Regions from separate parts of the Paenibacillus sp. sgz302190 genome, predicted to be linked through region 3. Evidence: riboswitches for the same ligand, from Rfam matches in the RefSeq annotation. Region 3 holds a riboswitch; each other region holds the start of a gene.
The links. A riboswitch is a leader RNA that binds a small molecule or an ion and turns the genes downstream of it on or off. The one in region 3 is predicted to bind cyclic di-GMP.

Region 1 (6,613 bases), on a different contig from region 3:
AATTCGGCCGTACCTGTCGAATCCGTTGTCAGAGTGCTGATCAATGACCGGGATGTACCGGATATCCGGTACAAGTCAAAAGTTGCTCCGCTTAGCACAACAGTGCTATTGGCCGCGTCGACCTTTTTCACGGTTAACGTGCCTCTGACGCCGCTGCCTGTACCCGATCCGCTTGAGACACCGACTATGATGTCTTTGGTTGTGTCTTTGGTCACTACGCTCACATTGTTGCCGCTAAAGCTGACTTTATTCGAGACCGTATCCTGATCGTTGGCAACAATCAATGATTGATATTCAAGAATGTAAGCCGTATTAATCTCGTGCAGGAAGTTCAACTCGAAAGTTTGCTTGCCGTTATTGTCTGTAAGAATGCTGAGCGTATAATCCGTGCCCTTGGTCAACTCGGCTCCCTTGGACACATCTCCGTTCGCAGCAATTGTCGTTGCAAACAGATGGAACGTGTTCGGCAGCAGCAGTTGGTTATCGGTCGGCGTATCGACGATTTTCGCATCCGCTACCGTAGATTGACCGCGGTTGATGTTGATCGTCCAATTAATTTTATCTCCGTTCTGCACGCCGTTCTTGTTGACGTACTCGCCGCCCTTCGGAATGTTGACGGAGGCCGTCAAATTGTTGGACACAGGGTTGGTTCCATCAAACAATTTGGCCGTATTGCTCACTGTATTGTTGATAAGCTCGCCCTCAAGGGTTGTTTTAAAAACAATAAAGTACGGGGCCGAAATGGCTTGCGTGAATGTAACGACCAGCTTGTTATCGCTGCCTACCGTATAATTGTAGTAAGTATTGTCGACTACTGTGCCTTGAGCTGCATTGCCGTTTGCCGGGATCGTCATGTTGTAGACGGCAAGAGAACCCGCAACCAGCTTCTGCTGCGATTCCAAAAGATCCTCGACTACAGCTCCGTTCAGCGTTTTGCCGTTATAGTTTACCCCTACCGTCCACGTTAGCTGTTTCGTTGAAGCGTTGTAGGTCCCATACTTGAACCCGTTGTTCTTCACTTCGTTCCTTGGAACAAAAGTTGCAGACACCGTTTTCGTATGGGTGTTTGAATCCGCGTCCGTCCAGTCAATTGTCGCATTGTTGATGAAATCGGTCGTGCTTCCGGCCGGACTGATCCAGTCGTTGTTGAACTCGGTCACGTAGCTGATCGAGACAGGGTCTGAAAGCGGATTGACGAAAGTCACTTTAAAGCCCTGATCGGATGCTACAGTACCGTCGAGCGTGTAATCGGTTGTTTCCGCCAGCGTAACGGTTCCCTGCTTGATTACCAACGAACCCGGTACGAGGTGAAGCCCTTTATTCGGAAATGTATCCGTTACAACTACGCCGCTCATCGGCTCGTTATCGCCGTTAATCGCGATGTTCCATGCTACCGTTTTGGCTTGGTAGTTTGCCGCTCCGACGTTCTTGATAAGAACTACCTGGTTAATCCCGCGCGTAGCCGTCTTGCTGTCTCCGCCTCCGGACGTCACCTTGTTCGTAATTGTAGCATCGGTGATAACGCGATCGTTAGCCTTCGTTTGATAGGTAACTTTATAGGCCGAATTAATCGCGCTGTTGAACTGCAGCTTGAATCCGTTTTTGCCTGCAGCGGATGCGGCAGTCACTGCGTACTGAGCGGCAGGCACTTCGCTGCCCAGCAATTCTGCTCCTGTCGAATCCAGTGTAACCGGATATACATGAATGGAGCCCGCCACAAGATCCTGCGTATTGTCGAACAGGTCTGTCAAGAAGGCCGATGCCTGTGCAATCGTTTTTTCGTTGTAATTGTACTTGATTGCCCAGTCAATAGTCTGCGTACTTGAGCTGTAGCCCGTCGACGATTTGTCCAATGCGGTTCCATGCTGTACAGTTACGGTTGCCGAAGCGTTAACCGGAGCTTTGTTGCTGCCCTGAAACGTTGCCGTGTTTACGAACGACGTTGCGTCAACATCGGTAACCGGCGTCGTAAACTGGATACGGTATGCCGAGTCAATCGGGTTGTCTGTGAAGTTGACTGTCAGCGTATTGCCCGTATTGTTCACTGTGTACTTGCTAGGGTCAATCAGTGCTCCCTGGACAACACTGCCATCCAGGTTAACGCCCAGATCGTACACGGCCACCGTAACCGGAATCGAGAGCCCCGCAGGAATCGGGTCGGTTACAACCGCGTTCTGTACGGAATCGAGCGTCTTGTTCACGTCGATGGTCCAGTCGATGTTTTTGGCGTTAAAGCCTTGCGGCACGCCGCTTTTCCCGATCGTCGAAGTGATGTTCGGCTTGAATTTCAGCGTAAAGACTTGTTCGCCGCTTTTGATCGGAATTTTAATAATTTGCGTGGTGCTGCCTGTAACTCTTTGCTTATCGAATTGCGTGTTGAGTGCAAGGATGCCTCGTACGTTATCATGAGTCTCTATGTAGTTATTAAAGGTCATAACGGCTGCATGAGTATCTTTGTTCACGCTAAACGTTCCCACTTCTTCGTTGTCTATTAATAGCGGACTAGGACCGATATTATTGAAAAGCAGAAACTCTTGCGGTAACGTGAACGTAAATGTATCCCCGCTGTGGTAACCATGACCATTGGGGAGCGACCATGTGTAATCCAACTGTACTTTGGAACCTTGCTCGTACACGTTGCCCGTCACCACTTGACCGGCGCTGTCGTATACGGCTAACGACACGCTATCGATAATATTGCTTGAAATCGTCGCAGCGCTCGCTTGATTTAAAAAGCCCGCTCCGGAAATGCTCTGCATAAAAATCAAAAGTGCAATCAGCAGAGCACTTGTTTTTTTCTTCAACATTGTCTTTCAATTCCTCCATTCCCGGTTCAACCTCGCTGAAGTCAATTTCATAATTTCAATCGCTGCGCTCTATTTCTCTATATATTCCGGTCCGCAGCAACTGAAATAGCCGGATCGCGAAATTTCTCCGACCTTCATGATCCAAACCGATCAAGGGAATTGAAGTATGAAATTGACTCCGTTGCTTTGCTTCACGCTTTGTCGGCCGAATTGAAGCCTTTTCCCGCTTCTGCCTCCGGCGCCTGCTTCACTCCCTCCCGGTCGGATTAACTTTTCTTTCTTTTTTCTTTTTTCTCTCTGTAAAAAACAAGTCACATTTTGTATTCTAAAACTTAATACTGAACATAAACTGAACAAACAGCCGCAACAAAAAAAGAACCCGCACTCAGGTTCGAATGCAAGTTCCTTCATCTATTGTATTTCCCGCTCTCGGAGCGGAACTTCGCTTTTAATACATTTTGGTGATCGTATAGTTTGCAGCATCTTTCAGCATCGGCGTGTCTTGTCCGCCTTGTACCCGAGCCGAGTCGTACGTCGTATCGATCGTAACCCATTCGCCCGTATCTTTCAGGAAAACTTGATTCCATGCATGATAAGTTTCCGGCGCTTCAGCCGAATAACCCATAACCAGACGGGTCGGAATGCCTACGCTTCTTGCCATGGCCGCAAAAGTAGATGCATAATCATAGCAAATTCCCTTCGATGCGTCATAAATTTCATCCAAATTCGGGATGTAACCGCCCTCGACGGTTTGCGCTTTATCGTTATCATATGTAATATTTGCCGTAATATAGGCATAAATAGCGGTAATTTTGTCCTTGTCCGTCTCGGCTTTGGCCGTCAGTTCCTTGGCCTTCACAACCGCTTTGGTATCTTTGTTCCAATCGATGAGCGGAATGGATTGCAAAAACACTGCATTTTCGTCGTCCATCTTCAAATCGACCGTTTCTTGCGCGACTACTTTATATTTGTTGCCGCCTGTCGACTCCGCAACGAGAACAGTGTAACTGCCGTTGCCTAATTGCAGAGGATACTGGGCGCCTTCAGCCAGGTTATAATCAAATTTGACGTTCCCTTTGGAAATCCGGACGAGGGCTTTCGTATTTTTCGCATTCGCGTAGTTGACTGTAACGACTCCTTTGTTCAGAAGGCTTTTGTCTACTGCCGCTTGAGCGGAAGCTGCGTAAGTCCCTTTCGGTGCAAGGATCAGAAGAAGTGCAACGACCATCATGGATACAAAGGTTTTTTTGAACATAAAAAACTCTCCTTTCGGTAACTGGCTGCCAACTTAGCGCTTGCTAAGGAAGGCCCTTTAGTTTTGCGTCTCTAGCTTTCGCTAGATTTGCCTTTATCGGTGGAAAGCACCGAAATCTTATTTTTTTAATAGAGCGATTATATCATAGACTTGTCCGTTTAACTAGTCTTAGTTTCTATTAATTTTCCTTTGACTGCGATGCGGTGCGTCGGGTTTTCCATCGGATGGCATGTAATCAGCGTAATCTCGCTGTCTTTGCCGTTCCCGTTCAACACCCAGACATCCTCCGGGAGAACGTACTGTTTGCTTTCGACTTTGTACACGAACTGTTTGCTGCCTGTGTCCACTTCGACCAAATCTCCTACGTCCACTTCGTCCAGCCTATTGAAATTTTTGCCGTAAGTAAGGTTCCTGTGGCCGGCAATGGCATAATTCCCCACTTCGCCCGCTTTGCCTGTATGGGCAATGCTCGCAAGGGACAGCTTCAGATTGACCGGCGTCGCATCCGTTAATATCGGCAGCTTCAAATTAATCTTGTCGATGATTAAAACGCCCTCGATATTTTTCAGCTCCATCGCTGCCGGCATCGCTGTCGGCTCCGCGCTCAAAGGGATTACCGGCGGCATCTCTGCGGATGTCCCGGCCGAAGAAGGAGCGCTGACCGCCGCCGCATCCGTCTCGGGGGCCGGTTCATCGATATGGCGCAAATTTTCCTGCCATTGCCGCAAAATTTTTTGCTGCTGATAGCTCTCATAGCGATCGCTGACCGTCGGGTAAAGAAAAACGATGATGCCGAGGACGATGCATGCCAGGGAAACGATTTTTCTTATCATGCGGGTTTCCTGCCTTTGTTTAGCGCGATTTCATATCTATTGGGCATTATACCTCTTTCTCCTGGCAAAATCCATCACATCGCTTGACGAACCGCGCTTCCCGCTCTCGAAATCCGCACGGCCATAACTGCGGCAAGCAGGCAGACGAATCCCGCGCCGATGAAGGCAATGGTATAAGTCCCCATCCAGTCCCGCATCAATCCGGCGCCATATGCCGCTGCCGATGCGCCTAACTGGTGAGCGACGACTACCCAGCCAAAAATCATCCCGGCCTTTTCTTTGCCGAACTCTTTCGAAGCCAACTTCACGGTCGGAGGGACCGTCGCAATCCAATCAAGCCCGTAAAAGACCGAGAAAATCAAGAGCGACATCGGACTTGAATCAAGCGCATACGGCAAAAAGAGCAGGGAAAGACCGCGCAGCCCGTAATACCAAAAGAGGAGCCAGCGGCTGTCGAAGCGGTCCGACAACCATCCCGAAAGCGTTGTGCCGATCAGGTCGAACAGCCCCATCAGAGCCAGCAGCCCTGCGGCCATCACCTCCGGAATGCCGTGATCCCCGCAAGCCGGAATGAGATGCGTGCCGATCAGCCCGTTTGTGGAGAAGCCGCAAAAGAAGAACGTCCCCGCAAGCAGCCAAAAAGTTTTGCTGCTCATTGCCGACCGAAGCGTACGCAGCGGCGTAAGAAAAATGCTTCCTTGGAACGCATCCGGTTTGACGATCTCTTCCGAACCGTAGGCAGCGGCCCCTACGTCGTAAGGATGGTTCCGCATCCAGACCGCTACGACAACGAGCACGGCCACAACGACCGCCACTGCCGTATAAATCGAATACCTCCAACCGGCTTCCACCGTTATTTTGGCCAGTAAAGGCAGGAACAGCAGTTGGCCTGTAGCCGCGCTGGCCGTGAGCATTCCGACGACAAGCCCTCTCCGTTTGGCGAACCATTGATTGGAGACCGTCACACCAAGCACGTTGGCCATCATCCCCGTACCGAGCCCCGCTACAAATCCCCAAATGAGCTCGAATTGCCACAAATATTTCATATACGGCGTAATGGAAAGGCTTATGGCCAATACCGCCAGCGATATTACCATCATTCTCCGAATGCCGAACTTTGCCAGCAAAGCCGCCGAAAAAGGGCCTACGATGCCATACAAAAATATGCCGATCGATACGACTCCGGATATGCTGCCGCGATTCCAGCCGAACTCTTTTTCGAACGGAAGCATGAAAATGCTCGGCATGGAGCGGATTCCCGCCGACACGAGCAAAGTAACAAAGGTGATGAGCACAACCACCCATCCATAATAAAGCTTCGACGATCCCACGCTTCGGTTCACTCGCTGGTCACTCCTTTTTTCGTTGTACAACCAAAATACTAAAAAAATCGAAATGCTTACTTTTCCAATTGCTCGCTCGTCGCTTCAAGGTTTTTGGACAATTGATCCGAAGCTTCCGCACCCAAAATGGCTTCATATTTGAGGCGCAAATTTTTCGAGGCTTGACGAATGTCGCCTTCCAGCTCTTTTCCCTTGCTTGTCGGATATACGAGCACGGTTTTCCCCTGTACCTTGCGCTCGACCAAACGTCTGGCTTCCAGCTTGTCGATAAATCTTGTAAGCGTGGAGGGCGTTATATAGAGCTTTTCGGCCAATTCTTTTTGGGAAATTCCGGGAGTACCGATGACGAGTCGGATCAAAAATCCGTACATGGGA
Region 2 (7,806 bases), on a different contig from region 3:
GAACGAATTCCGAACCGCAAAGGAAAAGAAATATATGAGTTGATCCGCCGTCAAGGGACCGTATCCAAAACGGACTTATTGGAGGCAAGCGGCATGACCGTGAGCACATTGACGCGGCTGTTGGAGGAATTGACGAGCCAGGGCCTCATTCTCGAATCCGGCTTCGGCATCTCGACCGGCGGCCGCAGGCCGATTTTATATGAAATGAATCCGGCCTATGCTTACGTCTTCGGCTTGGAAATTTCAAGGACGCTTTCCAAGCTCGTGCTCGTCGATCTCGCTATGAACAAGCTGGATTCGTGCAGTTGGGCGATGTCGGCGGAGATGACTCCCGATGTGTTGACCGGCTTCATTGCGGACGAGGCGGACCGGATGCTGGCTCAGCATCGAATCGCCAAATCCGCCGTGCTGGGGGTGGGCATCGGGGCGGTTGGCCCGCTGGACCGGATCGCGGGCGTCATTCTTGAGCCCTCGTACTTCCCGGCTCCCGGCTGGAAGAACGTAGCCATATGCCGTATGCTCGGATCGCGGCTGAGTTTGCCCGTCTTGCTTGACAACGGCGCGAATACGGCGCTTTTGGCCGAATCGTGGGTGAACCGCTCGCAGAGCTTCAAGCATCTGCTTTATGTCCACGCCGGAATCGGCCTCCGTTCCTCCATGGTCTCGGAAGGGAAGATCATCTACGGCGCCGTGGATATGGAAGGATCAGTCGGCCAGATGATCATTCAGACCGACGGCATATCGCACCGCGATGCCGGAGGCAACTACGGCGCGCTTGAATCGTACGCTTCGCTGTATGCCGTTGAAAAAGCGGCCCGTTCCGCGCTGAAGCAGGGGAGGGCAACGCTCCTCTCGCAGCTGGTCGGCGATCCGGAGCAGCTGCAATACCGGCATGTGCTCGAAGCGCTCAAAAAAAATGATCCCCTGGTCGTGGAGATCATGACGGAAGCTGCGACCTATTTTGGGATCGGGCTTGCCAACCTGCTCAACATTTTGCATCCCGAAAAGGTGATCCTCGGGGGGCCTCTTCTGGCAGAAGGCGAGCTGTTTTTCCAAATCGCCACACAGGTCGCGATCCGTAAAGCTTACTATTATCCGGCTTATCAAGTCGTCTTCAGCAAAGGCAATCTCGGCGAAGAAGCTTTGGCTATCGGTGCCGCCGTTATGGTGATGAACCAGTTGATCAAGCTTTAACCGACTTCAGGAAATCGAGCAGCAGCGAGTTGAAAGCTTCCGGGCTTTCCATAGGCGTCAGATGGGCCGCTCCCGGAACAATATGAAAGCTTGCGCCGCGAATACGTTCAGCCATCGATTTCATCACTTCCGGCGTCGTAATCGCATCGTGCTCGCCTGCGATGACAAGGGCCGGCACATCGATCGCTGCGAGCAGATCCACGGAATCCTCGCGGAAAGCCATAGCCAGGCTGGCGTGGACGAGCCCTTCCGGCTGCATCTCGTCCATCACGGCGCTCAGTTCCCGGACGAGTTCAGGCTGCGTTTGCCGGCTTTCCTCGGAAAGCAGCTTGGGCAGCATAGCGTCCCTGGCAGCGGCGGCGCCTTTTTCGTAGAGGGAGGCCGCCATGTTCATCCGGTTTTTGCGGCCCTCCTGAGGGTCGGCTTCCGGACGGGTGTTGGCCAGCACAACCGCCGCAAATCGCTCCGGCGCCTTGCGCAGCAGCGAGAACACTACATAGCCGCCCATGGAGAAACCGCCAAGGACGGCTTTTTGTATGCCCAGCTTGTCCATCAGAGCGAGGACATCGTCGGCATACCGGCTTAGCGCGATGTTGGATGCCGGGACAGCGGACTGCCCCATGCCGGCGAGGTCCGGGATGATGGCCCTATAACCTGCGGCGGCAAGCGCATCCGCTTGACGGCTCCACATCCGGTGGTCCAGCGGAAACCCGTGCAGCAGGATGACCGGGAGCCCTTCTCCCTGGCTTTGGCCCAGATCTTGAACAAACAATTGAGATTCATGAATCGTCATTTTCACGGATACCCTCTCCTCCGGTTATGTCTTGAAGTTGTTTCCTTTTCATCGTACACGAATTGATCCCGGTTTTCCATCTCCGCCCTGCCGAAGCCGCTTTTTGAGCGCTCGCCAAGGGCTTTTTTCATATTCGCGGGCGTAGAACGGCATTCTGATCGGCAATAACACGCAGCGCGGTAGAAAACCTCATAGTCGAATAAGACTAGTATGGGGCTTCAAGGGCCGTAATATGCCCGAGTTGCTGGAAATTACTTCTATATAACGTGTCCGAATCAGGACGATTTTAGTTCCAGGGAAGTAGAAAAATAGCGAACGATATCGAAAAAGTTATGTAATATACCAAAATATTATGGTTAACTCATACTTCCCTAACAATTGCTTGATATCCTCAAATCATCGCGAATCCATTAACCATTTTAAGGCAACGAAGGATACAGTATGAAGAATTGGAGTTGAATCGAATGACAAAAAAACCGTGGTCTACGCAAGAATTGGACAAACTTATTCGACTTTCCAGCGAGTGTCCCCCCGTTGTTATTGCCAAAGAACTATCCCGCCCCGTGACATCAGTCCGTAAAAAAATGAGGGAAATCGGGATTAGTTATGTAACCGGAGAACAATGGAAAAAACGACAAATTCAGTACCTTATCTCCGACGAAGGCAGCTTGTACAAAAATCAGGTAAGCCCGTCGCCGCAAAGCTCCGATCTGGAGTCCCCAGTGCTTGACGAGTTCTGGAAAACGCTAGTAACGATGGCGAGATTGGCAAAAAAGAGAGGGAAGCGGGTCGACGTGCTCTCTTTTATCGATACATACCGAAAAATACGGACAGGCGGTTAAAGTTTAAGCCTGCTGTCCTGGATAGGCGGACTACAGCCGCCCGCCCTACTTAAACTGCAAAAGCACATACAGCCTCCGGACGGGGCCGCTCAAGACGAGACGGTTCCGGCGGAGGCTTTTCTCATTTTTTTGTTGCAAGATGGTCTGGAACGATGTCGAAAAAACGAAAAAAACGCTGTCGATTCATGTATTGGAAGCGGTTACTTGTAATTTATATGAACCGGCGCGGATAAAGCCGGGCCTTTCGTGTTAGGGGCGTCCTAAAAAAATAAGGTAAATTTTACTAGTAACCTCCAATAAAATTATTTATTAAAATACCGTAACTAGTATATCTTTCCTAGTGTTTTATTATATGTAAAGTAAATATATCTATATAAATACAAATTCTACAAATATTCGACAAAGGCAAACCTATGGAAACGTAGGGACGCAAAGCCATGGCCTAAGGCATCGCATTACTTTTTCACAAGAGATGAGATGCTATGGTCGACAGGTTGCCGGGTAACAGGGGCTCCCCTTTTATTCGGGGTGGGCCTTTTTCGCTTTGGGGTGTTAAAATTTATCAAAGTTTCCAAGACCAAGAGATTATTTCGCATGATGGGGGGAGTAATTATGCAAAAGCACTTTTTACCATTAACGCATGCTCAAAAACGGATTTGGTATACCGAGCAGTTTTATCCCGAAACCAGCGTTTCAAATTTGAGCGGTATCGTTAAATTAAAATCCGCAGCGGGGATCGACGACCGGATGTTGAACCGGGCCATTCGTCATGTGGTCCACAGCAATGAAGCGCTGCGCTTTAAGCTTGCGCTTGATGAGGCGGGCGAACCGCGGCAGTACGTTGCCGATTGCGAGGATTTTGATATCGAGTGGGTGGAAGTTCGTCAAACGGGAGATATCGATGCCGTGACGGAACGGGCGCAAACGGAGGCCTGCCGGCCGATGGCGCTCTACGATAGCGAGTTATTCCGGTTTATCGTCTTCAAGATCGGCCCTGCGGAGATCTGGCTTTTCGCGGCAGTGCATCATATCGTTTCCGACGGGATTTCCATGGTGCTGCTGGGGAATCAGCTCATCGATCGCTATTTGGAGCTGGTCAAAGGAACCGACGCCCTGCAAACGAGCCAGCCCTCTTATGTGGAATATATTTTGAGCGAAGCGGAATATGAGAAGTCCGAACGGTTTCAAAAGGACCATAAATTTTGGAATGCCCAGTTCGATTCCATTCCGGAGACCGTGTCTCTCAAACGAGGGGATTCCTATTTGGTCGAGACGGATGCGATTCGATTGACGGAAGAAGTGCCCGCTTTTTTACATGAAAAAATCGGAATGTTTTGCCAGGAGCATGGGATCAGCGTTCTCTCGCTGTTTTTAAGCACTCTCCATATTTATATGTCGAGAGCGACGGGGCAAACCGAGACGATTCTGGGAACGTTTATGGGCAACCGTACGAACGCAAAGGAAAAACAGATGTTCGGGATGTTCGTTTCCACCATTCCGGTAAGAGCTCACGTTGATGAGAACGCGGATTTCCTCAGCTTTGCCAAACGGATCATGAAGGATCAATTGGCGGTCATCCGGCATCAGAAATATCCTTATAACCAGTTGATCAGTGATTTGCGCGTCAAGCATGGACAATTGAACCGGCTGTTCGGGATATCGCTCGAATATCAGGTCATGTTATGGACGGAAAAGGAAGGTCTCTCTTACATGATCGAGCCCCTGTTCAGCGGGCATGAAGTGAACGATATTTCGATCCATGTCAAGGACCGGCCGGATACGGGCATGCTCATGATCGATATGGATTATCGTTCGGAAATATTCGAACCGGAAGAAATAGAAGCTTTGTACCGCCGGCTATTGACATTGCTGGACCATGCGCTGACCTTTCCCGAGAAGGCGATCCGGGAGCTGGCATGGCTGCCGCAGGCCGAGCAGGAATGGCTGCTGCAGCAGGGAAGGAGCCCGCGTCTGGGATATGACCGGGAAATGACGCTGCATGGCTGGTTTGAGCGGCAAGCCGCACGGAATCCCGAGCAGACTGCCGTATTCTTTGAAGGCGAACAAATGTCCTACCGGGAATTAAACGAACGTGCTAATCGCCTGGGTCGTCTTTTGCGTGAAAAAGGAGTTGTGCCGGACGCGCCGGTCGCGATTTTGCTGAACCGGTCCGAACGGGCGATCATCGCTATGCTCGGCATCCTGAAAGCCGGCGGAGCTTATGTGCCGATCGACCCCGGATTTCCGGAGGAAAGAATCCGGTTCATGATCGCGGATTCGGGCGCGAACATCGCCGTGACGGAAGCGGAGCTGGCCGGCCGATACGATTTGCCGGTATCGGAACAAATCGTCTTTGAAGACGTGGAGACGTCCGGGATGAACAGCGGCGGGAATTTGCCGCCGAGTGCCGGCTCCGGAAATTTGGCGTATATCATGTATACCTCGGGGACGACCGGCAAGCCGAAAGGCGTCATGATCGAGCATCGGCAAGTCTGCCATTTGATCGAGGGATTGCAAAGACAAGTATATGAGGCGTATGAGCCAGGCCTCCATGTGGCGCTGCTCGCTCCTTTTCATTTCGACGCATCGGTTCAGCAAATTTATGCTGCGCTGCTGCTGGGACATACGCTGTATATTGTTCCCCGAGCAAAGGTGACGGAGGGGCGGACTTTAGCCGGGTATTATCGCGACCACGCGATCGAAGTGACCGACGGTACGCCGGCTCATTTGAAAATGTTGGCTGCGGCAGCGGATGAGTCCCGCGGATTAAGTCTGCGCCATATACTGATCGGAGGAGAGGCGCTGCCTCGCGAAACTGTCGGCAACATATTTGATTTGTTTGCCTCAGAGGACCTGTCCCCTGCAATCACTAACGTGTATGGGCCGACAGAATGCTGTGTCGATGCTTCCGCCTATGACATTACGCAAGCTGCCTTCCATTTGACTCAAGGGAGCGTTTATCTGCCAATCGGCAAACCGCTTGGCAACAACCGCTTTTACATCCTGGATGCCTATGGGCGGCTGCAACCGCCGGGGGTGGAGGGCGAATTGTACATTGCCGGAGACGGAACAGGCCGGGGGTATTTGAATTTGCCGGAACTTTCGTCCGCCAAATTCGCTCCCGATCCGTTTGTCCCGGGTGAAATGATGTACCGTACGGGGGATATCGCCAAGTGGCTGCCGGACGGGAACGCAGCATATGCCGGTCGGATCGACGATCAGGTCAAAATCCGCGGGTACCGGATCGAGCTTGGCGAAATCGAAGCCGTGCTCCACAAGCATCCGGAAGTCGGCAAAGCGGTGGTGCTGGCTCGTCCGGAAGCGCAGGGCGGAGCGGAGCTTTGCGCCTATCTGGTCTGGAAAAACCGGGAGCGGCCGGCCGCTTTCTCCGAACTGCGCAAACATCTGGCGGTCGAACTGCCGGATTATATGCTTCCGGCTTATTATGTAGAGCTGGACGAAATTCCGCTCGCCTCAAGCGGCAAGATCGACCGGAGAGCCCTGCTGCAGCATGAGGCGGCAGCAGCCGGCGGCGCGGAATATGTCGCTCCGGGAACCGGCCGGGAGCAGCAGCTGGCCGATCTTTGGCAGGAGGTTCTCGGCATCGCCCGCGTCGGGATTTACGACAATTTCTTCGAGCTTGGCGGGCACTCGCTGAAAGCGATGACGCTATTGTCCCGCATACATAAGCAATTGGGCGTGGAGCTGCCGCTGCAGGTATTGTTTGAGACGCCGACCGTACACGCCGTTGCGCGGTATGTTTCCGAGGCGGGCCGCAAGGGATACCGGGGGATTGAACCGGCTGCGCCAAGGGAGATGTATCCTTTGTCCTTTGCCCAGCAGCGCGTATTTATCGTTAGCCGGCTGGAGGGAGCGGGGATCGGCTACAATATGCCGGCAACCGCGACGATCGAAGGTTCGCTGGACGTCCTGCGGCTCGAGCAGGCCTTCCGCGAGCTGATCGGGCGGCATGAGGCGCTGCGCACCTCTTTCCATACCGTCGACGGCATTCCGCTGCAAAAGGTGCATGACGACGCGCCTTTTGAAATTACGCTAGCCGAAGCTTCCGAACCATCGGTCGATGCCTTGATGGCCGCATTTGTCCGCCCGTTCGATCTCGGACAAGCGCCGCTCCTGCGGATCGGGCTTGTCCGGGTTAACGAGAGCAAGCATATGCTGCTGTTTGATATGCACCATTTGATTTCCGACGGCGTTTCCATCGGACTGATTTTGCATGAGCTGGCCGGGTTGTATGGCGGGGACGACCTGCCTGAGCTGCGGCTGCAGTACAAGGATTACGCGGTGTGGCAGAACGAGCGGTTTGCCCAAAGCGCCCCGGAAGGGGAGAAATACTGGCTGCAGACGCTGAGCGGAGAGCTGCCGGTCCTGCAGCTGTTGACCGACCGTCCGCGCCCTGCGGTGCAAAGCTTTGAAGGCGACCGGGTGTCGTTCATCGTGAACAACGATGTAAAGGACAAGCTGAACCGGCTGGCCGAAAAGAGCGGAGCCACGCTGTACATGGTGCTGCTTGCGGCCTATTGCGCGCTGCTGTCCAGATATACGGGGCAGGAGGATATGATCGTCGGCACGCCAACCGCCGGCCGGAACCATGCCGATACGGAAGGTATCGTCGGCATGTTCGTCAATACGCTGGCGATCCGGGTTAAACCGGAGCGGAGCCATACCTTTGCCGATCTGCTGCAGCATGTGCGCCTTTCGGTGCTTAACGCTTTTGAGCATCAGAGCTATCCGTTTGAACGGCTGGTGGAAAAGCTGAATCTGCCACGGGATTTAAGCCGGAATCCGCTGTTTGACACGATGTTTATTTTGCAAAATGCTTTTGCGGAAATTCCGGAAATCGGCGGCATGAAGCTGTCGGTCCGGGAAACGAATTTCCGGGTGGCCAAATTTGATCTGACGCTGCAGGTCAAGGAAGAACAGGACGGCCTTGTGCTCGACATGGACTACAGCACCCGG
Region 3 (7,806 bases):
CCACTGGTTGTCCAGCGGGACGCTCTCCCCGGGCAGCCGGTAATAGCGCAAAAAGGGATTCGCATAGTCCGCGTTCTTAATGCTCTCCAGGTTGAAATTCACGATGATGTAGCCATCCTTCAAAAAGATCGGAGAATGATCGTCCAGCCCGCCATGCGTTCTCCCGTATTCCGGGATGTTCGTGCCCGCCGCTACCACATAAGGAGCGGCCGGCAAGCTGTACTCGCCGTACCAGTGCTGGATCGAAGCCAGCGCCCGCTGCGGATCCACCGAACTGGGCACGCCGGTTTTCGGCCCGATCATCGTCCGGGTCAGCCATGGCGACGTGAACCATGCGTACGCATTGCCAACCCAAGACTTGCGCTTAGCCCGGTACAAAAAGTCGCTGACCCCATAGTTGTCCGCCACATACGCGGCCGTATCGGTGAGCTCTTCGCCCGGCACATTGCGCATCGTGTCGTTCAGCAGTACATGCCGCTGCTGCTTGTCGTCCGCGGAGCCGATTTTCACAAAATACCTCACCGGTTTCTCCGAGTAGGCGTGGTAGTACAAATCCACCGGGATGCGCCCCGTTCCATCCTTGTTCACAAAATAAAAGGTCGGCGTGATCCGAATCCCATCCCGTCGTCCGAACATATTCCCCTTCGTCTTCAAATCGAATTTGAAATGATACCCGGTCTTGATCGACACGGTATGGTCATAGCCTGGGAACGGATGGCTTCCCGGGTGAATCGGCAGCACATACGGATAGCTGTTGCCCCGCGGGTTTCCGTCGATATCGTTCGTGCCGGTCCAGTACGAAACGCCTGTCGGCGAGATGCCGTCGCTCGTGCGGAACACGTACTGCCAGTCGTAGTCGCCGATATCCGTGATATGAAAATCGTACAGCCTGCCGATCACTTCCACCGGGATCGTGTTCGTCGCTACGTGATTCGGCCAATTGAAGTTGGCGCTCGTTTGCGTTGTAAAGTCCGTAGGCGCATTGATCGCAATCGACCGAAAATGAACCGTATAGAAGCCTTCGTCGATCCACGTCGGCATGATGAACGTCATGTCCGGCTGATTCACCGGAATGTCGACCCAGATGCCGGCCGTGATGTACGCCGACTTGTCCGCATTCCAGACGTCGAACTCGAAGCGGACTTGCTTGTTGGCGGTATACTTGGCGTAATCGCCGTAACCGCCCGTGACCCCGTACCCGCCAAAGCCGGGGTACGCGTCATGCTGGCCGGTCGTCGGCACGAACACCGTGAACGGCTGGTCCAAAATGACCGCCGCCCGGCCTGCGGTGGGCACGACTTTTTCGTTGTGCGCCTGATCGTCGGTCACAGACGGGTACATGACCACCGGTGTATGCACCGTCACCGGGTTGATGCCATTGATCGGATAATCTTTATCCGATCCGCCTTTGACATTCCCCGGGATCAGCGGGTAATAGATCGTGCCGGTCGTCGGCTGGTCCGCCCGGTTGACGAGTGAATTGCTGACGACGTAACCATTGCCGTACAGCACATCCCGGCCGATTTGCGTCGGCTGCGGAATCGTTCCCGGCGTCTGTCCCTGATCAGGGTGCCGGGAATTTTCCATAACGGTTACGCCGTTAAACACGACCAGGTCGTTGTTCACCTGGTTGCGGCCCACGGCGTTCTCCGCTGCCGATTGAAACTCCGGCGGCGTACCTCCGGGTGGCGGGCCGCCACCTGTCCCAAGGTCAACGGGATTACAAGCAGCTGGGTGTACGTGTGTATTGACATCATCTCTATTGTCAGATTGCAGGGTCGGCCCTGTATAGCCGGTGGCATCCAGCGTCACGGTCCCGCCGTATCCGCCCAGCGCATAATTGCTGACCGTAGCTTTTTCCAGTTCGTACACTTCCAGATTGTCGATTTGCCAGTACGAATACGGACGTGTCACGGTCATCGTTTGATTTACGGTTTCAGTCTTGGTAACAGGCGGAGCCATTGGACCTCCTGAGACCGTCCATACATACGTTTTCTTGACGGAAACGGAGTAGGTCACTTCCCCGGTCATATTCGCGAATTGATTTTGAAATAAATAATTCAGCCCCAACACGTTCGCATAGAGGCTTTCCGAAGTCGGGATCCCTTTTAACACATCGAATCTTTCCGCATCCCGCATATCCGCGAGAAGCACGCCGCTGGCCGCAGGATCTATGACGGCGTCCTGATTGATCGTTCCTTTAGTCGGTGGGCCGATTGTATAGGAGCAATTCCCTGTCGGCGGCGCCTCATCTTCGTCGTAATAAATTGACAGATCACGAACATACCAAAGTGATGCATGGAAGGTAAACTTCCAGCCATCATACCATTTCAAAACTAACCCGTTAGGCCCGTTAGATTCTTCTTGGCCTCCCGCATTATCGAAGGATGCCGTTACATGGAAATTAAAGGTTCCTGAAGCGAGATCAATTGAATCTGCTCCCTTGTCAATGATGTTAGATTCCAAAATTGGATGTCTGGTCCGTTGTTCACCTGACAATGCAGTAAGATCATAACGAATGTCAGAAGGATCAATATGTACATTAACCACCTTATCAGACGTAAGTATTACGGAATCATTTTCATCCATTTTAAACGACGGGATCGAAACGTTAGCGCTATGATGAATTGTCGCGACGGCACTATTGCTATCTGCCGAACCAACGCCCGGATCGACTCCGGGCTTATAATGATACGGACTATCTGTCGTATACATGCCGGATACCGGATAATTTGTAACTGACGGGTAGGTTGAATAATAAGTACGCGACCCGTTGTCATCATACATCCACACATACCCTAGCGTTTTCCCTGGATTTTGCGGATCAGGCCAACCCGGATCTCGGAACCAAGCAAAGTATCCGCTATAAGGAACTGCAGTTGCAGAAAATGGCTTCTCTTCACCCGTAATGGTTGGAATCTTCCATTTGTTACCTCCCGAATTTGTTAATACCCCTGCCTCATTTCCGTCTTTGTCTTGCAACCATACTCTCTGAACAGTCTTCCCCGGCGAGGGAGTGATCGTCACATCACTAAAATTAAAATGCTCCATGTTTACAAGCTCACCTGCAAGTCCGTTCGGAGGCGTATAGGCTTGCACGATACTGCTGCCATAATCGATATCTCCAAGCTTAATCGGCGCCGCTTGGGCAGTCTGCGGAATTAAGGGAATCATTAAAGATGCTATAGTCAAAATAATGAGGAAGCGAAAATATATACTTTTCAACAAAACCACCTACTGTTGATTGATTTGATCCTTTAAAAATCCTGTATATATTAAAGTTGGTGAACTGGTATCAATTCCGTTAAAGACAATACGGGTTTGCCGCATCCCATCAACAGGTGTCAAATTGCCTTTGGGGACAGCCTCAAAGGAATACCTCGTTTCATTAATCGAATCCCCTGCGTTACCGTAATAAGAATCTGAGTAAGTGATATACGTATATACGGATCCGGGCTTTTTATAGGGAATATTTACGCCGGACATTCTTGGAAGCATATTCTTGGCTTTCAATGTACCGCTTGCATCATAAGCCTTATCCGTAATACCCGCGCCACAACCAGTAATACTAGTTGCATCTGCAGGAAAACTTTTAATTTTCATCGTTTGTTCTGAAACAACGATATAGTTGTCACCTTTCAATGGCACAGATGCACCTGTATTAAAGTCCAACCACTCGAACTTGCTTACATCATCTGGAACAAGATTTCGGTAAGGATCATTAGGATCGTCCAAATCGACTACAACATATTTATTGACGCTGCAAGACATGTTGCCGTCGGCGGTTGTGGCGGTCAGTAACTCGTCGTGAAATCTCTCGCCGTTCGCTGTTTTTTCAAAGTAGCGCGGAAGCATTGTGATCACATTGGTCTTATGCCAAGCAACTTCCGCCCTCGATACGGCATGTTTGTCAACAGAAAGCGTCTGGCCGCCCTTCGAAGAAAGGATGCGTTCAATGGTTGCCGCCGCTTGGGCGCGGGTTGTCGTTTGGTCCTCTCCTAGCGTTCCGGTGTCATCCATGCCTGTGATCAGACCGGCTTTGGTCGCCAAGTACATCCACTTCTTGTCCTCCGTGTTCTTGTCGCCGGTTGCAGCCCGAACCGCTATGCGCGCCATTTCTTGGCGGGTCATCGGCGTATTCCAGTCCCCGCCCGTAAAATCGCTCCACTCATGAATCCCCGCGCTGACTGCCGCGTTAACGTAAGGCAGATACCAATCACTGCCTGTGGTGGCACCCGAAACTGAAATATGAAGCGCGGAATCCGCCATTTTGATAAACTCCGCCCGCGTTACTTGTTCGTCCGGTTTGAAAGTATGATCCTGGTAGCCGTCCACGTACCCTTTTTGAACCGCACCGGCGATGGTCGCCTCCGCCCAGTGCCCTTTCGTATCGCTGAAGCTGCCCGCAGAAACCGGGCCGGCAATATTCGTTGACTTCGTTGCTGGCGCAGCGGCGGTTGTATCGGCTTTGACATCGTGAATTGAACTTCCGAGCAGCACGATAACCGCTAGTGATGTAACTAATTGAACCCTCATTTATATACCTCCATAGTAAAAAAGTTACTTTTTCCAAAACAAAAAAACCAACTGCTTTCGGCAACCCGGCTGCCGTTTCCTTGAGGGATGTCTTACGACTTATCCCCGCAGAAGTAGGCCCGTGGCTTTGCGTCCCTGTCTTTCGAACAGGTTTGCCTTTTCGTGTTCAGTTGGTTCGTAGGTATTTAAAACTACAGGTATAGTACATTAGATATAATACAAAATCCATATTAACCCATAATCTAACATTTTTCCACAAGTATTTATTCAGCAACAGGCTCACCCAAACGCTTCAAACGGGCATGGACAACGAATCTTCCGGCCACCGGGTCGAGTGCATAATCGCAGGTCGATAGGGTAATAATCCGGTCTCCGGGAGCAACCTCCATATCAGTTGCATAAAGCGATTTTTGTTGAATTTTTTGTAAAAATGCGGCATAATCCTCATCGTCGGAAAATTCCGTCTCGATATAGTTAAACTCAGTTGTCGTATAATACGCTGAAAAAACTTCAGCGATGTAAGAAGCGTTCAAGGTGTCCAGCCGAAATTGCCGGTGCTTGTCGTAGTACGTCTGATTCACATACTGTTTCAAGTCGCCAAACATGGTGCCGTCCTTCATCCGATGGCCGTAAATAATCGTATGCCGCTGCTCCAGGTTTTTCGCATTGCGGTAATCCATAAAAATGCTGCCGGCGCGGGAATCTTCTCCTTTATAATTGCGGCTCAAATACTGCTCATTGTCGATTCCCTGCACTACGGGATAGTCGATGCGGCTGCCCTCCAGACGGATCCAACCGACTATATCCGGACCCAGCTCCAGCAAGGGGCGAAACAAATCGCGAGGCCGGCAGCCAAACATGTGTTCCCTATCGTAAGTAACAGCAGTCACTGACAGGGTTTGACCCATGTCCTTGAGCTGATCCTCCTTGAATAGTTTGCTTGCCTCAGCCAGATCTCTGCGGTTTTCATAGTATCCCCATCCGATCGCCGCCAAACGAAATGCCGCATACAGAAACACGGCTGCCGCCAAAACGGTCCAAACCCGACGCATAAGTCCCATAGGCAACGACTTCCTTTTCAACATATCTATCACGCTTAAAATACATTGCAAAACGAGGATGCTATCCAGCATCCTCGCTTGTTCCAACTGCAAGTTTATTTAGCTTCCTCGTACAAAGCAAGAATTAAAGCGATAGCTTCCGCCCGCGTGGTGCTCTCATTTGGCGCGAATTGATTGTTATCCCGCCCGTTTATGATGCCTCGTTTGTTGGCTGCCGCCACTTCCGCCTGCGCCCACGCCGGAATGCTTTCCGCGTCTTCGAAGATTGGCTTCGCATGCGCGTCGACATCCAGCTTGAGCGCCCGCGCCACGATCACCGCCACTTCCGACCGGCTGATGTTGCGGTCGGCGCGAAACGTCCCGTCTTCATAGCCGTTCATGATACCGGCTTTGCTGACAGCTCCCAGCTGCGGCTTCGCCCAATCCGGCATATCTCCCGCATCGCTGAAGCTTAGCTCTCCTTGGCCCGCGTCCAGCTTCAGCGCCCGACTCAGCAGCGCCGCAAATTCCGCGCGCGTGATCAGGTTATCCGGGCGGAATGTCCCGTCTTCATGCCCATTCGCCAAGCCTAGTTTAGCTGCACGCTCGATCAGCGCTTTTGCCCAGTGCTTATCCAGATCCGTGAACCGGTTTGCGGCCGTAGTCGGCTTCTCGTCAGGCTGCTTGCCGTCCGACTCCGTCTTAGGCTGCTCCTTGTAAGGCTTGAAGGTCGAGTCATCGAGCACAAATTCGACGTTATATTCACCGTTGTATTTGCCCGGCACCGCCATTACGAATTGAGCCAGCACTTTCGTCTTCGCGTCGTTGATCAAAAACTGCAGCGTTCTCTCATTGCCTTTTTCGTTCGTCGATACGATCTCCGCATCGGTTAAGTTGCCTTTGGCGTCTTCAATTTTCAGAGCCGTCACTTCTTTATTCGATACTGTTATTTGCAAGTAACTTTTGCCGTCTTTGATCACCACTTTTGCCGGGTGCAACACAAACTCGTCGGTCACCGACTTGTTCGAAGTCCCGCGAACGTTGAGCTCATAATCAATTACGTACTCGCCCGGTTCGTAGACTAGAGCGAGCGGCTTCACCGGCGCGGTAAGCCCCGCCTTCGTTCCGCTTGCTATAGATACCAGCGAGGACCTGTCAAATACCAAATGAACATCATAATTATGAACATAGCTCATTTCCGGCCAGTTGACATCGACCCACCCGTGCAGCTTCGCATCCAGGTTGTTAACCATGAATTTATAAGTCCGGGTATTGTTTGTGTCGTCAGTCTCCGATACTGAAGGAGTCGACAAACCGCTGCCGGTGTCTGCCTGGAAATCAGGAATTTGTTTGCTATGTTTCAGCGTGAATTCAAAATACATCTTGCCGCCGCTCACCGTAAGTTTGCCTGGCGTAATGACATACTCTTGCATAACGGAGGTCGTACTGGCATTATATTTCAAAAACTTATACGCGATACTGTAGGACCCGTCGGCGATGCCATGGACATTCACCGGCACCGTACCCGGCAATCCGGTTCCCGGGTCCGCTTTTACGGGCTGCAATTGCGCAAACGCGATTTCGAATGCCCGCTCCGCTTCATCGCTTCCGACCAATGTCAGCAGGTAACTGGCCGCGCGATCCAACTCGAAGCTGAACGAATTGTCTGCGCTCAGGATTGCAACCAAGTCCTCCCGCTTAGCGGCAGCCGCTACTTGCAGTTGTACGTCTTCCAGGCTGCCGTCGGCTTTTTTCTTTTGAAGCTTTTTGAGCGTGACGCCCGCATACGGTTCGAACGTCGCTATCTGCTGGTCGCCATTCACATTCAGCTTAACTTCGCTGGAAACGAAGTCGGTAATCGGCGCTCCCGTACTATCTGTAATCGTGGCCGGCAGGGTAAAGATATAGCCGGCGTCTTCCAAAATGACGGAAGCGTGAAATACGCTCAGCGCTTTTTGCAAAACGAGGACAGCCGCATCAACGGATTGCTGGGAAGCTGCCGCACTGGCTGCCGAAACTTTGGCCGCATCGATCGCCGCCTGCAGAGCCGTTTTGGCCGCCGCAGGGTATTGTCCGGCCTCCGTTCCTTCCGCCGCCGCATCCAAATTGCTTTGAGCCGAAGCTATTAACGCATTCAAGCTCGTTTTATCCGTCGCGGACAGCTTCAATCGGATCGCGTAGTCCATTTCATACGGCGTTCCGTTATAACTCGTCGACACATGCACTTGAC
Region 4 (7,806 bases), on a different contig from region 3:
CTGGGTTGCTTCAGCCATTATATTTACAGGCGGGATTGCCAGCGTGCCGACACTCACCGGCGAACTGAACGCAGTTTCCTCACCGGCATCATTGCGCGCTTTAGCCTGAAAAATGTACGACTTGTTAGGCGATAGCCCTTTTACCGTCACCTTCTTGCCGGTCTGTGTGAACCATGCTGGATTTGTCGTCAGAACTCCGGTCTCGCTGACGTATTGGCCATCTGAAAACAGTTGGTAATACGTGCGGGAAGGATTGGCATCCTGAAACGAAATATCCAACTGATTTTCGCCGATTTGACTTGTACTCAATACGGGCGTCTGCGCCTTTGTATAGATGGTTTGTTGCTTCGACGCTATATGCTCCAGCTTATCTTTAGCCTCAATCTGTACGCTGAAGGCCGTATTAGGCGTTAAATTGCTAAATGTGTACGAATTGGCAGTCCAGGCGCTCGCTATAGATCCGATTGTGTATCGGTAAGGTTCCGGTGCCAAGCCTGATCCTGTATCCGTTGCCGCGCCTGCAACTGTAATTGCAGTATCTGTTGGTGCCACGCTAATGTTGTCTATGATTGGCGGTGATTTGTCCAGAATGAAATCAACTGTGCTCGTGACAGGCCCGTTCAAGTTATTGGACAACACAAATTTAAGCGTGTGTTTTCCTTCCGGCAGTCCATTGAATTGAAGTGCATCAAAGGCAACAACCTGAGATGTTACAGCATTTGTAATTGTTTTACTGTCACGGGGAGAAGCTTCATCATCTAAAAAGTAAGTATTGATCAACGTATCGCCATTCCGACCGGTTACTGATATTTTGGGAACTAGATACGTATCGGTTTGACCGAATATTTGATTCAAATTTGGCGAAATGATGGAAATAGATGGCGATACTTCTCTTTTTATATACCAATACCCGTCGCCTGCTTTCCCGTTATCCGGATATGTGCCGTCTGGAGCGACAATATCTTTCTGACTTAAGGCGCCAGCTTTGTATGCCCCTTCTTTTTGCCTGCTGTCTCTAATATAGGAACTATAGCGACCAACACCGACATAAGTAAGTATTCCATTACTCAGCGTATAACCTGGACCATCATTAGAGCCTGTCCAGTTGCTTAGAATCCATGTATTATTTACTGTGTCAAACGTTGCTGTTTGGTAACCGGCTGTCCCATAGAAGGAATAATTACCTGTATTGAACTCTGGAGGTTCGGAGTATCTGTATACTGCCTCGTATTTGTCAAAATAATAAAGGGTTGATACCGTTGAAGGTGCAGGTGCAATATTCTTTTTTACATACCAATATCCGTCGTCACCTACTCCATTGTTTGGATATCTGACATCAGAGGCTACAATATTCGCTTGGTTTAAGCTCCCCATTGTACAAGTACCCGTATTTTGCCTGCTATCCATAACATAGCTGCTATGTCGCGAAACATAGGTCAGCATCCCATTGGACAGATTGTATCCCGGACCGGTATTAGAGCCGGTCCAGTTGCTTAAAATCCATGTATTTTTAGACGTATCAAACGTCGCTGTTTGAAAGCCGGCTGTTCCGGAGGGTGAATAATAACCCGTATTAATCGCCGGGGGTTCTACATAAGTACAAGCCAGGTTGTACTTGTCATAGTAATAATAAGTCGTGGACGCCGCATAAGCTGCCGACGATCCGATTTCCAAAATTGTGCTTAGCAAGAGCACGATGGAACATATCAGTTTTATCGTTCGCATTGATTTCCTCCCAAACCTCGCATTTCGCACGTGCTCTCCTTATTACTCCACTATATAGGTGACCTTCGAATCCTCATTGGTCTTCGCGATAAATTTGATGCTGTTTATGGTTGTCTTATCGGCGTTCTGAACGTTAAATACGATTTCGCCGGGTACAAACTTGCTGACCGTAAAGTTCGTGCCACTTATCGGGCCGGCTTTCAATTCCAACTCCGGTGTGATTGCGCTCAGATCCTGAACCTCCACATCGTCCGGACTATACGTAACAACGATTCTACGTGCTGTAACCCCGTCTTTCTTTGGCGCAATAACGACCAGATTAAATATGTTGTCTTTTCCGACATTAACGATCAATTCGGAAATGGTTTTGGCTTCGAGTTTCTCCGACCATTCACTGTGCTTGCTGCCGTTCGCGGCCTGAATGCGGTAGCGGTGCATCGTGTTGGGCTCCAGCCCTGTGTGCTTATAACTCGTTTCCGTAATGTTATCAATGACCCGGCCGTCCACTTCAAGCGAATAGCTCCTCGCTCCGCTAACTGCATCCCAAGTTAAAGTAACTGAATCCACAGCTGCCTTTGCTTTGAAATTGGCAGGAACGCTTGGAGTGGTGATCTGGATGACGGCTTCTGTCCATTGACTCCGCTCGCTCCATTCACTTACACCGTCATCGTTCTTGCTCCTGATTCTGTAGGTGTGCAGCGTATCTGGGCTCAGATTACGGTGGACAAATGTAGTATACATACCGTTATCCAACATTTGGCCGTCCGCTTCCACCTCGTACCCCACAGCTCCTTCAACGCTATCCCAAGATACGGTAATAGTGGAACTGGTAGAGCTTAAACGAATGTTGCCCGGAACTCCAAGCAATGTCGCTTTGGATAAAGTCTCCGACCACACGCCCGGAATGCCTCCGGCTATGGCGCGAACTCTGTATACATGCCACGAATATGGCGTTAACCCATCATGCGTGAAGGTTAGTGCCGAGCCATTATCCCGAATAACCCCATCGACCAGTACTTGGTAACTTTCAGCCCCGGAAACAGCATCCCATCCCAAAATTATGGATGAAGTTGTAGCGCGAGCGGTAAAATTTTGCGGCTGCCCGAGAAGTGCGGATTGCATGACCGCCTCGCTCCATTCGCTTGCGCCTCCCTGATTTTTGGCCCTGACCCGATACGTATGCTGTGAATTCGAAGCCACTCCTTCATGGGTGTATAACGTGACGAGTCCGACATCGACAATATTACCGTCCACTTCCAATTCATAGGATGTCGCCCCCAGGACAGGATCCCACGTCACTTCTATTTTGTCGCTTGCGGCTGCGAACCGGACGTTCTGCGGCTTCATCGGCGGCATTTTACGAATTGCTTGAGCACTCCATAACCCGGCAGCTTTCACATTTTTTGAGCGTATCCGGTATGTATGTTCCGAATTGGGTTCCAATGGAGTATGGATAAATGTACGAGTAGTGCCGACCTTAATAATGGCCCCATCCACTTCCAATTCATATTCGCCTGCCTCATCTATACCGGACCAACTAATTTGAATCGCGTTAGCAGATGATAAATCTGTAGTAAGTACCGGGGTTCTGGGGAGCGTTGTAGCCTCGATTTCAGAGCTCCATGGTCCGGCGCCTTCCACATTTTTCGCCCGTACCCGATAGTGATGCGTAGTATATGGCTGTAAATTTCCATGTAAATAAGAAATTGCATGATTCGTGTCGACAACAAGCGCGCCATCCACCTCAATATCGTAGCTTTCGGCGCCTGCTATTCGATTCCACGTCACTTGCACACTCGAATCGGTTGCGATTGCCGTAATTTCCGACGGGACTCCGGGTAAAGTCGATTTCGCAACTACACTGCTCCATTGCCCCGGGCCGCTGGAATTTTTCGCTCTGACTCTGTAGCTGCGCTGAGTATTCGGATTCAATTCATTGTCCAAATAAGTAGTTGCCGATCCATTGTCCACTACATTTCCGCTGAATTCTATATCGTATCCTGTTGCCCCTGCAACCGGATCCCATTCTACTTTTAACGTATGGCTAGTCGAATTTAGCCGCAAATTTTCGGGAATTGCCGGCAGCGTCCACACGGAGGCTAAAGAAGACCATTCCCCAGTGATGTCTCCGCTGGTTGCCCTAACTCTATAGGAATGAAGAGTTCCAAGACCCAGGTTTTCATGAACAAATGTCGAAGTGGGGCCAATCGGGTATATAACGCCATCCGCTTCCACTTCATATCCATCGGCATTAGAGATTGGATTCCAGGTTAATGTATGACTTGTTTCTGTTGGTATTTGCGATACAACCGGTATCCCAAAAGGAAACAGTTGACTCTGTGGAACGCGTTCTTTCTGTTGGGAATTGCTTGACCAGTACAATGCCGCCCGGGGATTACGGTTTGCACTTAAATATTCCACCTTGATATTCTCTCTCTGGCCCGCTGCCAAATAGACGGAACCTGTTACAGTGCCCTGGAAACTTGCATCTTCTTTATTTATTAAAAGATTATTATTTACCCATAGCTTGATCGGTCCGCTCGTTTGCAATTCAAACTGATATATTTCGCTGAACAGAGCCTCAATTTGTCCGGACCATCTGACAGAAATGTCCTGATCATTGAATCCTGCAACAGGGAACTCAGGATTATTTTGCAAATCAATAACCGGATCCACCCTGGTTACGGTATTCCCCTTGAAATTCCCTTCGCTAAAATACTCCGCCTTTAATCCATGCAGCGCATATTTCAAACTTGTCGATCCGTTTCCTCCGACCCCTGTATCGATGAACGGCCGTTGATTGGCCGTCATGTTGCCGCCGATGGCAAACAAACCGCCTGTTTGAATATGCAGTTGATTGTTCACATGCACATCGTCGCGAACGAACAAGTCACTGTTATTTACTTTGATGTTGGCAGTACTATTGTTGGAGACGATCCCGCCAACCATCATCTCTTGCTCTACGTTCATATCCGCTTGCGTGTTGATATGCAATTGATCTTTGATCAAAACGCGCTTTGCCCGGACGTTCAACTGTCCGCTGTTAAAAGTAAGACTGTCGGCAGATAACAAACCATCCACGCTAACCGAGGAATTGTTGTTAAGATGCCAGCTCCCCTTCACCCAGAGGCTCCCATCGGCAGGCTCCGTTCCATTCGAAGACGAATGTACTTGCAAGTTTAGCTCCGAATTGGCATTCATGCTGCCCTTAACAATCAACAGGCCGTATACATCTATGCTTAATTTGGTGTTCGTATTGATTCCATCCGCAATGATTACAACCGGTTTGGAGGGACTTCCGAAAACTACCGAAGAATTCAGATTCAAGTGCCCCACCTTAATAAATGAAGGGGTTTGCGTACTATTGTCGATTGCGCGCTGCAGTGAGACCGGATCGCAATTCGCGCATGCAACAGCTTTTTGTTCAGAATCAGACAGCAATTGGTTCACTCGCTGCACTTCTACATCCATATACCTTCCTATTTCCTCCTGCAGACCATCCACTTGCAGATAAAATGGAGCATTATGCTCGTTATTCATCTTGCCCGAAAGCAGCACTTTGTCCCCATGCACTTTTCTCGGTTCGGGCGGTGGCCCTATAACAGGCGTGCTGGCAGCAGAGAGGGCGAGCAAAGTGCTGGGAGAGCCAACTTTGGTTAGCTCTATGAACTGTAAAGCCGTCTCCGCTTCCTCCGCATCGCCGGAACTGACCGTTAATCTGCCATCTGCAACTTCAACGGATTTTGCTGCAATGACATGCTGCCCTCCCTCAAGAGGGATACGATCAAAAAAGCTTACTCCTTCAACGATTACAGTATTATTGCTTGAATATACGGAATCGCCGACGCTTACCTTAACTTCATAGATGCCGTTGTTTACTTCGAATTCCCAGACCCCGCCTTTATGAACGCGAATTGCGGTATCATTCGGAGTAGGTTGATAAGTACTGCCGCTTACCGTAGAATCCGTGTGAGAACTATTCCACCCATAATTGAATCCATTTTGCGAGCTGAACGGATTTCCCGAATCCGGCAAAAATCCTTCAGGCACAGGTGAAGCCGCAGGCTGGAAATTAACTTTTACACCCCACGCTCCCGTATCGGCATATGCATACGACGATTCTGCCAAAGGAATGAACAACTGCAGCAGCAAGCATAGACAAAGCCCCCTGACAACAGCTTGAAATCCAAATTTCATATTTGTATCCTCCATTTCCCTTTCAATTTGCACAAAAAAAGACCAATTGCAAGAGGCGGCCCGGCTGCCGTACCGTTTCGGTCTGAAACGGTTTAGGCCCGTGGCTTTGCGTCCCTGTCTTTCGATCAGGTTTGCCTTTTTCAATTTCAATTGGTCTTCGCTTATGTACATAGGTAAAAGGATTTGCTCCTACCTACCTTTATACTATAAACAAGCATGACTGTATACCTAGTTACATAATATACGACCAGGTTTCAATATTTCCCTCTTTTTTTGGAATGTTTTGTCGATTTTAATTTGATGCATATTTTGCATAACTAATTTCATAAAATCTCCTTAACTCGGCGAGTCCTTCGGCGTTTTTTCGCGTATAATTTATCAGACATTCTGCCTCATACCTATTAAATTAAAGGAGAAGATTTCATATGCAAAAGAAGCATAGACAATGGTGGATTTCCGCCGCGCTTGTTGTGCTGTTGATCGCCTTGACAGGCTGTCAGGCCGTTCAGGGTCTTGATCTCGGGCAGGCTATGCAAAATACCGGAACCGTTAAGTCCTCGGTATCCAAAGGATCGATTGCGCTGGAGCTGATTACAGGCAGCAGCGATCAGATTGATCCCAAGGAAAAGGCGCTGATCCAAACGTTCAAAAATACGAAGCTGACGATCAACAGCGCTAAAATGCAGGACGCTCAGCACGCATCGATCGATGGGGAATGGAATTACGCCAAAGGGACGATTCCTTTTCAGCTCGTCATCGACGGTACTAAGATGATCGTACATATTGACGGCGCCAAGAAGCCTATCGTCTTTGACCAGGCGGCATTGGCGGCTGACGGAAGGGTGGCGCCGTTATCTCAAGAAATCAGGCAAAAACTGACGAATAGCGCAGAGCAGCTGCGGCCGGCCCTTTATAAGTTTTTCTTCAACAATGCGCCGAACCCGAATACAATCTCCGTAACCGACGCTACGGAGCAAGTGAACAATGAAACGCTAAACATGCAAAAAGTGCATGTGGAGTTAAAAGGCAGCGAGCTCGCCGGTCTTTTGAAACTGTTCCTGACGAACGTCCTCGCCGATGAGCAAGGCTTGAAAGAGCTGCTTGGCCAACTGTACGATGCGGTCGTACCGATTGTGAAGGAGCAAATGAGAATTTCTCAGGAACAATTGAAGGAAGAGTACCCCGATCTGGAGGAACAATCGACTACGTCGGATTTGATGATGGCCTATCTTAACAATAAAAACCTGGCGGTCGAATTCGCTTATACAACGATTCATGAGTACTTGAAAAAAGCTGTAGACGAATTCGATAAAACGATGAAAGACACTGCTGCTTCCGATTCACCGGCCAACGAGGAAGTGTCGGCGATCCTCAGCGATAAATTGACGTTCAAAGCCGATTATTACGTCGATCGGAACAAGCAGATCCGCAAGGTGCAGGCTGAGCTCAATATTCCGGCTCCCAATAAGGATGGCGCAGTGACCGGGATAAAATGGACCTACGCCTTCGAAAACTGGAGTTTGAACCAGTCCGTGACTGCGGATGCGATCGATACTTCCGGCGGGGCGTTGAATGTGGATTCCGATACGTTCAGAGGCTATGCGATTTTGAACAATTTTGACAAGAGTTCTTCGTTTTACAAGCTGCTGAAGGAAGATTTGCAAGTTACCAAAAAAGAGCTTCATTTCATTGTCCAAAGCCAAGAAGCCGCGGACGAGGATCCATACGGCTCCTACAGCCCGTATATGAACGACGATGAAGTCGTCATGGTTCCGGTGAGATTCCTTTCCGAGCAGCTTGGGGCTGACGTCAAATGGAATGCCGAATGGAAGCAGGTTACGATTAAAGACGGAGTAACCGGCACAAGCATCGTAATGTCCGTCG

Region 1: another riboswitch for cyclic di-GMP. It lies ahead of AC6RNO_RS34280 (transglutaminase-like domain-containing protein); the one in region 3 lies ahead of AC6RNO_RS32615 (S-layer homology domain-containing protein).
Region 2: another riboswitch for cyclic di-GMP. It lies ahead of AC6RNO_RS35415 (amino acid adenylation domain-containing protein); the one in region 3 lies ahead of AC6RNO_RS32615 (S-layer homology domain-containing protein).
Region 4: another riboswitch for cyclic di-GMP. It lies ahead of AC6RNO_RS08010 (fibronectin type III domain-containing protein); the one in region 3 lies ahead of AC6RNO_RS32615 (S-layer homology domain-containing protein).

The regions. Positions count from the first base shown of each region.
Region 1 is NZ_JBZYAO010000055.1:36,999-43,611, forward strand. It holds gene AC6RNO_RS34275 (collagen binding domain-containing protein) at 1-2,807, opposite strand, end outside; gene AC6RNO_RS34280 (transglutaminase-like domain-containing protein) at 3,256-4,062, opposite strand; cyclic di-GMP riboswitch class I at 4,076-4,164, opposite strand; gene AC6RNO_RS34285 (class D sortase) at 4,221-4,895, opposite strand; gene AC6RNO_RS34290 (MFS transporter) at 4,970-6,238, opposite strand; gene AC6RNO_RS34295 (MarR family winged helix-turn-helix transcriptional regulator) at 6,295-6,613, opposite strand, start outside.
Region 2 is NZ_JBZYAO010000065.1:4,152-11,957, reverse strand. It holds gene AC6RNO_RS35430 (ROK family protein) at 1-1,194, shown strand, start outside; gene AC6RNO_RS35425 (alpha/beta fold hydrolase) at 1,184-1,987, opposite strand; gene AC6RNO_RS35420 (hypothetical protein) at 2,452-2,829, shown strand; cyclic di-GMP riboswitch class I at 3,224-3,331, shown strand; partial or broken gene AC6RNO_RS35415 (amino acid adenylation domain-containing protein) at 3,442-7,806, shown strand, end outside.
Region 3 is NZ_JBZYAO010000048.1:12,789-20,594, forward strand. It holds gene AC6RNO_RS32610 (DUF5704 domain-containing protein) at 1-3,225, opposite strand, end outside; gene AC6RNO_RS32615 (S-layer homology domain-containing protein) at 3,235-4,536, opposite strand; cyclic di-GMP riboswitch class I at 4,593-4,703, opposite strand; gene srtB (class B sortase) at 4,800-5,597, opposite strand; gene AC6RNO_RS32625 (NEAT domain-containing protein) at 5,693-7,806, opposite strand, start outside.
Region 4 is NZ_JBZYAO010000004.1:291,189-298,994, reverse strand. It holds gene AC6RNO_RS08015 (fibronectin type III domain-containing protein) at 1-1,725, opposite strand, end outside; gene AC6RNO_RS08010 (fibronectin type III domain-containing protein) at 1,768-5,922, opposite strand; cyclic di-GMP riboswitch class I at 5,974-6,068, opposite strand; gene AC6RNO_RS08005 (stalk domain-containing protein) at 6,348-7,806, shown strand, end outside.